Regions from separate parts of the Roseateles amylovorans genome, predicted to be linked through region 2. Evidence: riboswitches for the same ligand, from Rfam matches in the RefSeq annotation. Region 2 holds a riboswitch; the other holds the start of a gene.

Region 1 (4,540 bases), 990 kb from region 2:
CGCCGCCTCCTCGCGCCAATGACGATGGGCGAAATTCACGATGGTGAACTCATCCTGCTGCGCAAGCAGGAACTCGATGTCAGTGCCGACCCATTCGGCCGGCCCCTCCTTGACGCGCCAACGCACCGCCTGGTCGGGGTCCTGGGTCAGCACCTCCATGTCGAACGCGCCCAACTCGGTGCCGGCGGCATTGCAGAACCGGAACCTGATCCGGCCCAGGGGCTGCGCGTGGCCGGTGGTGTCCCGGGTCCACCAGCCGGCGAGACCCTCAAGGGTGCCGAGCGCGGCAAAGACCTTGTCGGGCGGCGCCTTGATGCCCATTCTGTGAACGATATCGACCATGCTGCGCTCCAAATCTTCGCGTGATGCGGTGGGATCACTCTAGGCAATTGGCACGGACGCGGGGAGTAACAAGATCGTCGTGAATCCGACCATCGGGGCGCTGAGCCAACGCTGGGCTCGCCCCTGCCCGATCGACCGCGCCCTTGCAGTCGCCTGCAGCGAGGCCAGCGCGCGCTGAATGCTGCGTTGACTCTCGCCCAGCGCCAGCGCCAGCGAGGAGGTGGACCACGGCGCACCATCGGCCAGCAAGGCCTGCAAGGACGCGGCCTCCCCATCGACGGGCGGGCGCAACACCACCACTGGCCGATCGCCGGGGGTCACCAAGGCGAATCCGCGGTCCCTGGCCTCGATGCGGGCCACCGGCGCGAGCAGCGCGCGCAGCCGGCCCATCTGCACCCGCAGCCGCACGCGGTGCGTTTCGTCGGGGCGGCGGATGCGGAAGGCACGAGCGATCAACACCTCGCGCGGCACACCGCCGGGCCACTGTTCCGCCAAGGCGCAGGCCAGTGTGAAGAGCACCGGCCGCCGCGCCAGGGACTGCCACGCATCGCCCGCCTGCAGACCGCGCCGGCAGCCATCCACCACCAGCGCGCCGGTGGCGAGCAAGGCCTCGACCTCGGCCAACCGAAGGGGCTGCTCGATGCCCGCTCGAACCCATCGCGCCGCAGGGCGGTGCAAGGCGCCCACGGCCTCGTCCACCTCGGCCTGAAGCGCCGGCACGCCGGCCTGCCCGGCGGCAGCTCGAGCCCGGCTCAACGCGGCCTCGGCGGACCCGGTGCGCAGCGTCCGCAGCGCGATCTCGGCATGGGCCAGTTCAGCCACGGTCTGCAGCGCGGGCGAGACCAGGCGCCGCACGTCCAGGGTCTGCAGGGCTGACGCTGCAGCGTCAAGGCGGCCCAGCAGCAACAGCCGTCGCACCGCGATCAGCCGGGCGTGCAGGGCATTGCCATGGTCGCCGCGATCGGCCAACGCAGCGGCAGCGGTCTCCAGGGGTCGGAGCGACCCGCCCAGGTCCCGCAAAGCCAAAGCCACTTCGGCCTCGGCCACCGTGCATCGCGCCCGGGCCAGCACCTCCTCCGGTCCGAACCGTCGCCTGGCGCTGCTCAGCAGCTCGCGTGACCGCGCCAACTCCCCGAGCTGCGCCATCGCGATGCCGCGCAAGGCCAGCGCGGGCGGATCGTTGCGCAAGGCCACGCGGTTGAGCGCACTCAGCGGATCGCCGGCCATCAACGCGCGGCCCGCCGCGGCAATCAGGGAATCCATCATGGACCAAGCCTACCCCGACCGGCCGCCGACCCTGGCAGGTCGGCACTCACCGCGAGACCGTGGCGCGGGACCGACCCACCCCGCGCCGACAGGGCAAGCGATGCCCGTGTTCATCGGCCTCATCCCGCATCGAGCTGCACCAAACCGCACCGAAGCTTGCAGTGAGCTGACGGTCAAATGCGGGTCACGTCCGGCAAAGCCGTGCTCATTTCACGCGGCGATCTGCCGTCTTGTAACGCCCTCTATCCTTGCCGTACAGCCCCAACTAAGGTGCAGCCCAGTTGCGATGAGTACCAGGTCCTGGGCGATCGCAAGCTTCGATGTCTGAGGGCAAACCCGTTGAAAAGCGGGGACGCAAAGCCACCGGCCTACCGCGCGACAGCGCCACGGCAGCGGGGTTGCCAATGAGAAGGCCCGGCCCTGCGCCGGACCTGTCACTGTCGCCGGTGACCGTTGTGTTCGCGTGGCCCTCGCCCTGGTTTGAATCGCCCGAGGACCCCCATGCGACAGCTCGCCCCCGCGAAGACCTCCCACCGCAGCGCTCTGTGGCTGTGCGCCGTGTCGGCCGCCGCCCTCAGTGCCTGCGGCGGTGGACAAGACACCTCGGCGGACACCGCCGCCGCCGCCAGTACCGCCGCGTCGGCCCCGCTGGTGTTCAAGCTCGCCCAACCGGACGCGACCGCGACCGTCGAAGGCGCCACCGTCCAGGCCCAACCGACCTTCCACGCCGCGCCGGTGATCCTGGACGAGCCCGCCGATACCGATCCGGCGAATCCGTCCGCCACCGCGCTGCAGGCGCCGCATTCACAGCACATCCCGGCGGCCCTGGCGGGCTTGTCCACCCAGCGGCTGAGTCTGGACGCCCTGCTGTTCGCTCAGCGCAGCCGGGCGCTCGCCAGCGGCAACGGCCAGGCCGCGCCTCAAGCATCCGGCGCCGCCGTCACCACCTACACCCCGGCGCAGATCCGCGCCGCCTACGGCATGCCGGCCTTGCTGGGCGCCGGCGCCACGCTCACCGCCGCGCAGGCCGCCGCCCTGGGCGCCGGCCAGACGGTCTACATCGTCAACGCCAAGCACAATCCCAACGTGGCAGCGGAACTGGCCGCCTTCAATGCGAAGTTCGGTCTGCCCACCTGCACCACCAAGGCCATTGCCACCAATACCGCGCTGCCGCTGGCCGCCGCGTCGGCCAAGACCTGCGAGTTCTCGCAGGTCTACGCCACACCGACCGGCACCCTGACCGCGACCGCACCCGGCTATGACTCGGGCTGGGCCACCGAAATCGCACTGGACGTGCAATGGGTCCACGCCACCGCGCCGCTGGCGCGGCTGGTGTTGATCGAAGCCGTCGACGCCTCGTTGAACAGCCTGATCGGCGCCATCAAGCTGGCCAATGCCATGGGTCCCGGCGTGGTCTCGATGAGCTTCGGCGCGAATGAGGGCACCTACACCGCCGCCTACGACAGCGCCTTCACCGGCGCCAGGATGACCTATCTGGCGGCCACCGGCGATTCCGGCGTCGCAGTCAGCTGGCCCTCGGTCTCGCCCTATGTCGTCGCCGTCGGCGGCACCACGCTGAGCTACAACGGCACCGGCGCGCGCAGCGAGGTGGCGTGGTCGGGCACGGGCGGCGGCGTCAGCGCCTACACCACCAAGCCGAGCTACCAGGCGGCCAACGTGCCCGGTTTCACCGGTTATGCCCGCCGGACCGTCGCCGATGTGGCCTTCAATGCCGATTCGGCCACCGGTCAGTACGTCGCCGTGATGACGCCCGGCTCAGCGGCCGTCAATTGGATGAGCGTGGGCGGCACCAGCCTGTCCACGCCGCAATGGGCCGGACTGATCGCCATCGCCAACGCCCAGCGCGCGCTGTCCGCCAAGCTGCCGTTGGGTATGCCGCACGCCGTGCTGTACGGACAGATCGGCGCGGTGCCCGGCAACTACGCCAGCGCCTTCGCCGACATCACCCAAGGCCGACACGGCAGTTGCAGCCTGTGCGTGGCCAAGACCGGCTATGACGAGTTGACCGGTCTGGGAACACCCCACGTGAGCAGCCTACTGGCGTTGCTCAGCGGCAGTACGGCGCCCGCGGCCGCGCCGGTCGCGCCGAGTGTGAGCAGCGCCACCGTGAGCGGTCAGCCAGGCGTCGCGCTGAAGTACACCGTCGCCGTGACCGCGCCGAATGCCGTGACCTACGGCCTCACCGGCGCTCCCGGCGGCATGAGCATCAGCACCGCCGGTCTCATCAGTTGGGCCAGTCCGGTGGCCGGCCGCTACAGCGTCACGGTCAAGGCCACGGACACCAAGACCGGACTGAGCGGCCAGGGCGTGCTGAGCGTCACCATCGCGAAGGCCGGGCCGGTCATCACCTTCAGCCCGATGAAAGGCGTCGCCGCCAAGGCGCTGACCGGCAGCTTCAGCATCACCGATGCCACCTCCACGCCGACCTCGATCGCCATCACCGGCGTGCCCGCCGGCATGGGCTTCTCGATCAGCGGCCTGACCGTCACCGCCAAGTGGCCCAGGCCGGTGACCGGCAACTACACGCTCAAGGTCACGGTGAACGATGCGGCCGGCCTGAGCAGCACCGTCAGCATTCCGGTGACGATCACCGCGAAATGATCGACCATTGACCGACGGCTGGCGCCTGCGCGCCGGCCCCCGTCCCCGAACGCCGGTGGTGCCGAGAGGCCCGCCGGCGTTTTCTCATCAGTCACGCGACTTCGGTCCACCGAGGTTCGCTGAGGCCAGCCGAGGTCTGCCGAGGTCGGCTTCACGCCGCCCAGAGACGCTCAGAACCACTCACCGCGACCGCACCGCCGCATGCAGCAAGTCCTCCGACGGCGCACTCGCCCGCGTGGTCTCCAGCGTGCTGAACCGGGCCTGCGGCAATGCCGCTGCCCATGCCGGGGCCACCGCCTGGATCGCCGCG
Region 2 (4,540 bases):
TCATCGTTGTGCGCATAGAGCAGGTGGATCTTCTTGTCCTTGGCCTTGAGGAAGGCCTCCATCACTTCCTTGCCCTTGGCACGGGTGAAGTCGCCCGACTGCGAGCGCACGATCTTGATGCGCGGATCGGCCTTGATGATTTCCTCGAAGCCCTTCTTGCGATCGATCGCCGGCGCCGAGCCCACGGTGCCTTGCAGCTCCACGATGTTGACCTCGCCCTGGGGCACCGTCTTCTTGGCCCAGTCCAGCACCCAGCGGCCGGCCTTGCGGCCTTCCTCGACGAAGTCCGAGCCGATGAAGGTCACATACAGCGACGGGTCGGTCACGTTCACCGCGCGGTCGGTCAGGATCACCGGGATCTTGGCGTTCTTGGCTTCGCGCAGCACCGTGTCCCAGCCGGACTCCACCACCGGCGAGAACGCGATCACATCCACCTTCTGCGCAATGAAGCTGCGGATCGCCTTGACCTGGTTCTCCTGCTTTTGCTGCGCATCGGCGAATTTCAGCGTGATGCCGGCCTGCTTGGCGGCGTCCTTGATCGAGGCGGTGTTGGCGGTGCGCCATTCACTTTCGGCACCCACCTGGCTGAAGCCCAGCACCAAGGGTGCATCGGCAGCGTGAACGCTCAGCACCGGGCCGAGCGTCAGGGCGAGCGCGGTCGCGCCCAGAAGATGGCGGCGAGTCTTCAACATGCTTGTCTCCTCATTCGACTTGGTATGGGAGGTCATGCCCGACAGGACGCCGGACAAGCCTCGAGAGGTGGCTGGCATCGTAGGCACGGACGTTCCGTGCAACCAATCACATTTGAGGATGGGGTGATGTCGAGATCGGTATCGGAGCGTCGGGATTGATATTCGGGTTGTTCCCAGGTGCCACGCATCGCAGGGGCCGTCCACGACGGGCGGACGTTCGGCCAAGGTGCGAGTCCGCCGCCCGCCGTGTTGCCTGCGGCGTGGGAGCTGCGCTGGCGTGCCCGCCGCCGCGCAAACCCGGACCGCGCCCCGGATGCCGGGGTCATGCACTGGAAGGCGCCGGAGCGGCGGCCTATCGTCAGTGCGGCGCCGCCGTGCGTCGACCAGACTTCAGCAAGACTTCAGCAAGACTTCAACAAGACCCCAAGGAGGCCGCTCATGACCGGATTCATGTTTTCACCGGGACGCGCCCGTGGCCTGCGGGCCGCCCTGGCGGCGCTGGCTGCCTGGGGGCTGTTGCTCCTGGCGTCCACGCCCGCGCATGCACTGGAGTTTCGTTACTCCTACGTCGGGCAGCTGTTCGATGTCCAGACCCGCCTGATCCGGGAGGATCCTCCCAATGACCTGGTCGTCGCGCCGTACCGGATCCGGGCCGACATCTGGACCTCCGAGATCCTGGCAGCTGGCGCCACCCAGGACGACATCCTGCGCTTTTCGCTCACGCTGCTGCCCGCCAGCGGCGGTCCCGGACAGACCCTGACGTTTCCCGGACCGGGCGATCCCTGCTGCGGCGGCTCGGTTCAAACCGTTGGCAGCTTCTCCATCGGTGCGACCGGCATGTTCGCGTTGCCCACGGTCTGGAGCCTCTCGATCGACCAACTGACCATCGCGCCGACCGGACGTTTCGAGCAACTGAGCCTGAGCACCTCCAACACCCGCGATTCGATTTCTGGCGAGCTCGAGACCTGGAATGTGCGGTCGGGGTCGCTGTCGGCATCGCCCGGGGTGTGGTTCATGGCCGTGGTCCCGGAAGTCTCATCCCTCGTCCTGATGATCGCGGGCCTGCTGATCCTGGTCGTGCTGCGAGCGACGGGACGGCGCGTCCGGTGGCCGGGCGCGACCCAGGATGCGGGTCGCCAGGAATCGTGGTCCGGGCGCACCGACCATCCTTCCTTGGGGGGACAGACCTGATCCATGTGAGTGCTTTGTGCGGAATTCCCGATGGCGGTCGTTGACGGAACAGACTTGTCGCGCCTGAGCTGCAAGGGTTCGGCCTGAGGGCGGCGGGCTCGCGGACACTCCCGGCCGGAGGGTCGAGACGACCCCGTTCAGACAGGGAGAACCGCACCATGGCTCGTTGCGCGTATTGCGACACCACCATTCTTTTCGGCGGCAAGTCGCAAGGCGACCGGCGCTACTGCAACAACACCTGCATGGCCAACGGCGCCATGGCGCAGGCGGCTGCGCAATTGAGCGATGCGGATGTCCGCTACCACGTCACCTTGGTCCACCGCGGCAACTGCCCGCAATGCAGCGGCCAGGGGCCGGTGGATGTGCATACCTCGCACCGTGTCTGGTCCGCCGTGCTGATGACCCAATGGTCCAGCCGGCCGATCATCAGCTGCCAACGCTGCGGCAACAAGCGCAAGCTGGGCGATGCGGCGTTCTCGCTGGTCCTGGGCTGGTGGGGCTTCCCTTGGGGCCTGGTGATGACGCCGGTGCAGGTGGTGCGCAACATCGCCGGCGCCTTCAGCGGCCCGAAGCCGGATGTGCCGTCCGATGCGCTGGAAAAGCAGATGCGCCTGCGTCTGGCCGCCCATCTGTTGTCGCGCCAGCAAGGCGATTGAGCGCGGGAGCGCTCCAGCGGGCCCTTTGCCCTTGGCTATCTGCTATCTGCTATCGGATCTCGGATCTCGGATCTCGGATTCCGGCTATCCGGCTATCCGGCTATCCGGCCCATGGACCATTGGGCCTTTAGGCATTTGGTCGATCATGGTCGACTGACTCATTTGTTGAGCCGCCCGCGGTCGAGCGACGGCGGGCGTCGCATTCTTTCAACGCTGTGGCGTGTGTACGCGCCGTTGGGGTCGACCCACCTGGGATTGCTCAAGATTTCACTTCCCCCTCAGGGGTGAACTCACGAGGGATCGAGCGCGCTCGATCGGGGGAATGAGATTTGCGGGCGACATCTCATTTTGGTTCTTGCCCCTCCATCGAGCCCTTGCGGCGATTCGCGTCCCCATCGAGGTTCTCTCGCATCGATGGCCGGCAGTGAGGCGGTCGCCAAGCCCGCTCTTCGGCCGGGTTAATGCATCGGGATTGACGGCGTCAATCACCTTTAAACAGATCAATTTCCGGGTTTGCTGCTCGATAGCATCGATGGCTTCTTGCGAGGCGGTCGGTGTATCGGCGGCCTGGCGGCCCAGGGCAAAACCGGTGTGAACCGGTGACGCAAAGCCACCGGTCTCTCGGACCTGTCGACTGCTCGACACGTTCCTGGAGATAGCGGGGTTGCCGGTTCGGCGCGGTCCGGATCGTGATGAAGCGTCGCGGCGTGATGCGCGGTCTTGGGTGCACGTTCAACCTGAGTCTGTCGCGATGAACCGCCTTCAATACCGAATCGTTTTCAACCAGCAACGCGGCCAGTTGATGGCGGTGGCCGAGACGGTGCGCAGCCAGGGCAAGGGCGCCGCGGGCGAGAGTGACGGCCCATCGCGCCGGGCGCTGACCTCCGAGGCGTCGGTGCCTGCGGTGTCTCGTGGCCCGCCGGCGCTGCTGGGCTTGGTGGCGGCCATGGCCATGTCGATGGCGCTGACTGCGGCGCTGACGCTCTCGCCCGACGCGCAAGCGCAGATCAAGCCCGACGCCACCGCGCCCAAGAACCAGCAGCCCACGGTGCTCACTGCGCCCAATGGCACGCCGCTGGTCAACATCCAGACGCCGAGTGCGGCGGGGGTCTCGCGCAACACCTACAGCCAGTTCGACGTCAACCCGTCGGGCGTCATCCTCAACAACTCGCGGGGGGAGACCAGCACGCAGCTCGGCGGCTGGGTGCAGGGCAATCCGTGGCTGGCCAAGGGCGAGGCGCGGGTCATCCTCAACGAGGTCAACAGCAGCAACCCAAGCCAGCTCAAGGGCTTCGTGGAGGTGGGCGGACGCCGGGCCGAGGTGGTCATCGCCAACCCGGCCGGCATCGTGGTCGATGGCGCAGGCTTCATCAACGCCAGCAGCGCCACGCTGACCACCGGCACTGCGCGCTGGGGCGCGGACGGCAGCCTCACCGGCTTCGGCGTGCAGGGCGGCCTGATCCGCATCGACGGTCAGGGGTTGGACGCGAGCCAGACCGACTACACCGCGCTCCTGGCCCGCGCCGTGGAGATCAATGCGGGCCTGTGGGCCAAGGACGTGCGCATCGGCACCGGCACGCAGGTGATGGGTGCCAACCTGAATGCGGGAGGTGAGGCCCTGGCGCCCACCGGCGAGCGGCCTCGCTACGCGCTGGACAGCACCGCCCTGGGCGGGATCTATGCGCAGCGAATCACGCTGGTCGGCACCGAGGATGGCCTGGGGGTGCGCCAGGCCGGGCAACTGATCGCCGGGCAGCTCACGCTCAATGCGCAGGGCTGGCTGGACAACACCGGCACCGTCTATGCGCAGGACGCCGCACCCGCCAACGGCGAGGCGGCGCTCACGGTGCGGATGTCGCAGGGCGTGCGCAACGCTGGCTGGCTGGCGGCCAAGGGCTCGGCCACCCTCAGCGGCGGGCAACTGCAGGGCGAAGCGGGCAGCGTCACGGCCGCAGGCCTCAATGACGACGGCACACTCACTGCCGGCGCGGGCAACCTCAC

What was found. A riboswitch is a leader RNA that binds a small molecule or an ion and turns the genes downstream of it on or off. The one in region 2 is predicted to bind cyclic di-GMP.
Region 1: linked by a shared signal. The riboswitch ahead of N4261_RS08690 (S53 family peptidase) and the one ahead of N4261_RS12755 (two-partner secretion domain-containing protein) in region 2 are both predicted to bind cyclic di-GMP.

Annotation. Positions count from the first base shown of each region.
Region 1 covers NZ_CP104562.2:2,025,280-2,029,819, reverse strand. The annotation lists gene N4261_RS08700 (SRPBCC family protein) at 1-321, opposite strand, end outside; gene N4261_RS08695 (Rossmann-fold NAD(P)-binding domain-containing protein) at 382-1,605, opposite strand; cyclic di-GMP riboswitch class I at 1,928-2,014, shown strand; gene N4261_RS08690 (S53 family peptidase) at 2,110-4,230, shown strand; gene N4261_RS08685 (TAXI family TRAP transporter solute-binding subunit) at 4,411-4,540, opposite strand, start outside.
Region 2 covers NZ_CP104562.2:3,013,487-3,018,026, forward strand. The annotation lists gene N4261_RS12740 (ABC transporter substrate-binding protein) at 1-692, opposite strand, end outside; gene N4261_RS12745 (hypothetical protein) at 1,131-1,883, shown strand; gene N4261_RS12750 (hypothetical protein) at 2,042-2,539, shown strand; cyclic di-GMP riboswitch class I at 3,109-3,211, shown strand; gene N4261_RS12755 (two-partner secretion domain-containing protein) at 3,291-4,540, shown strand, end outside.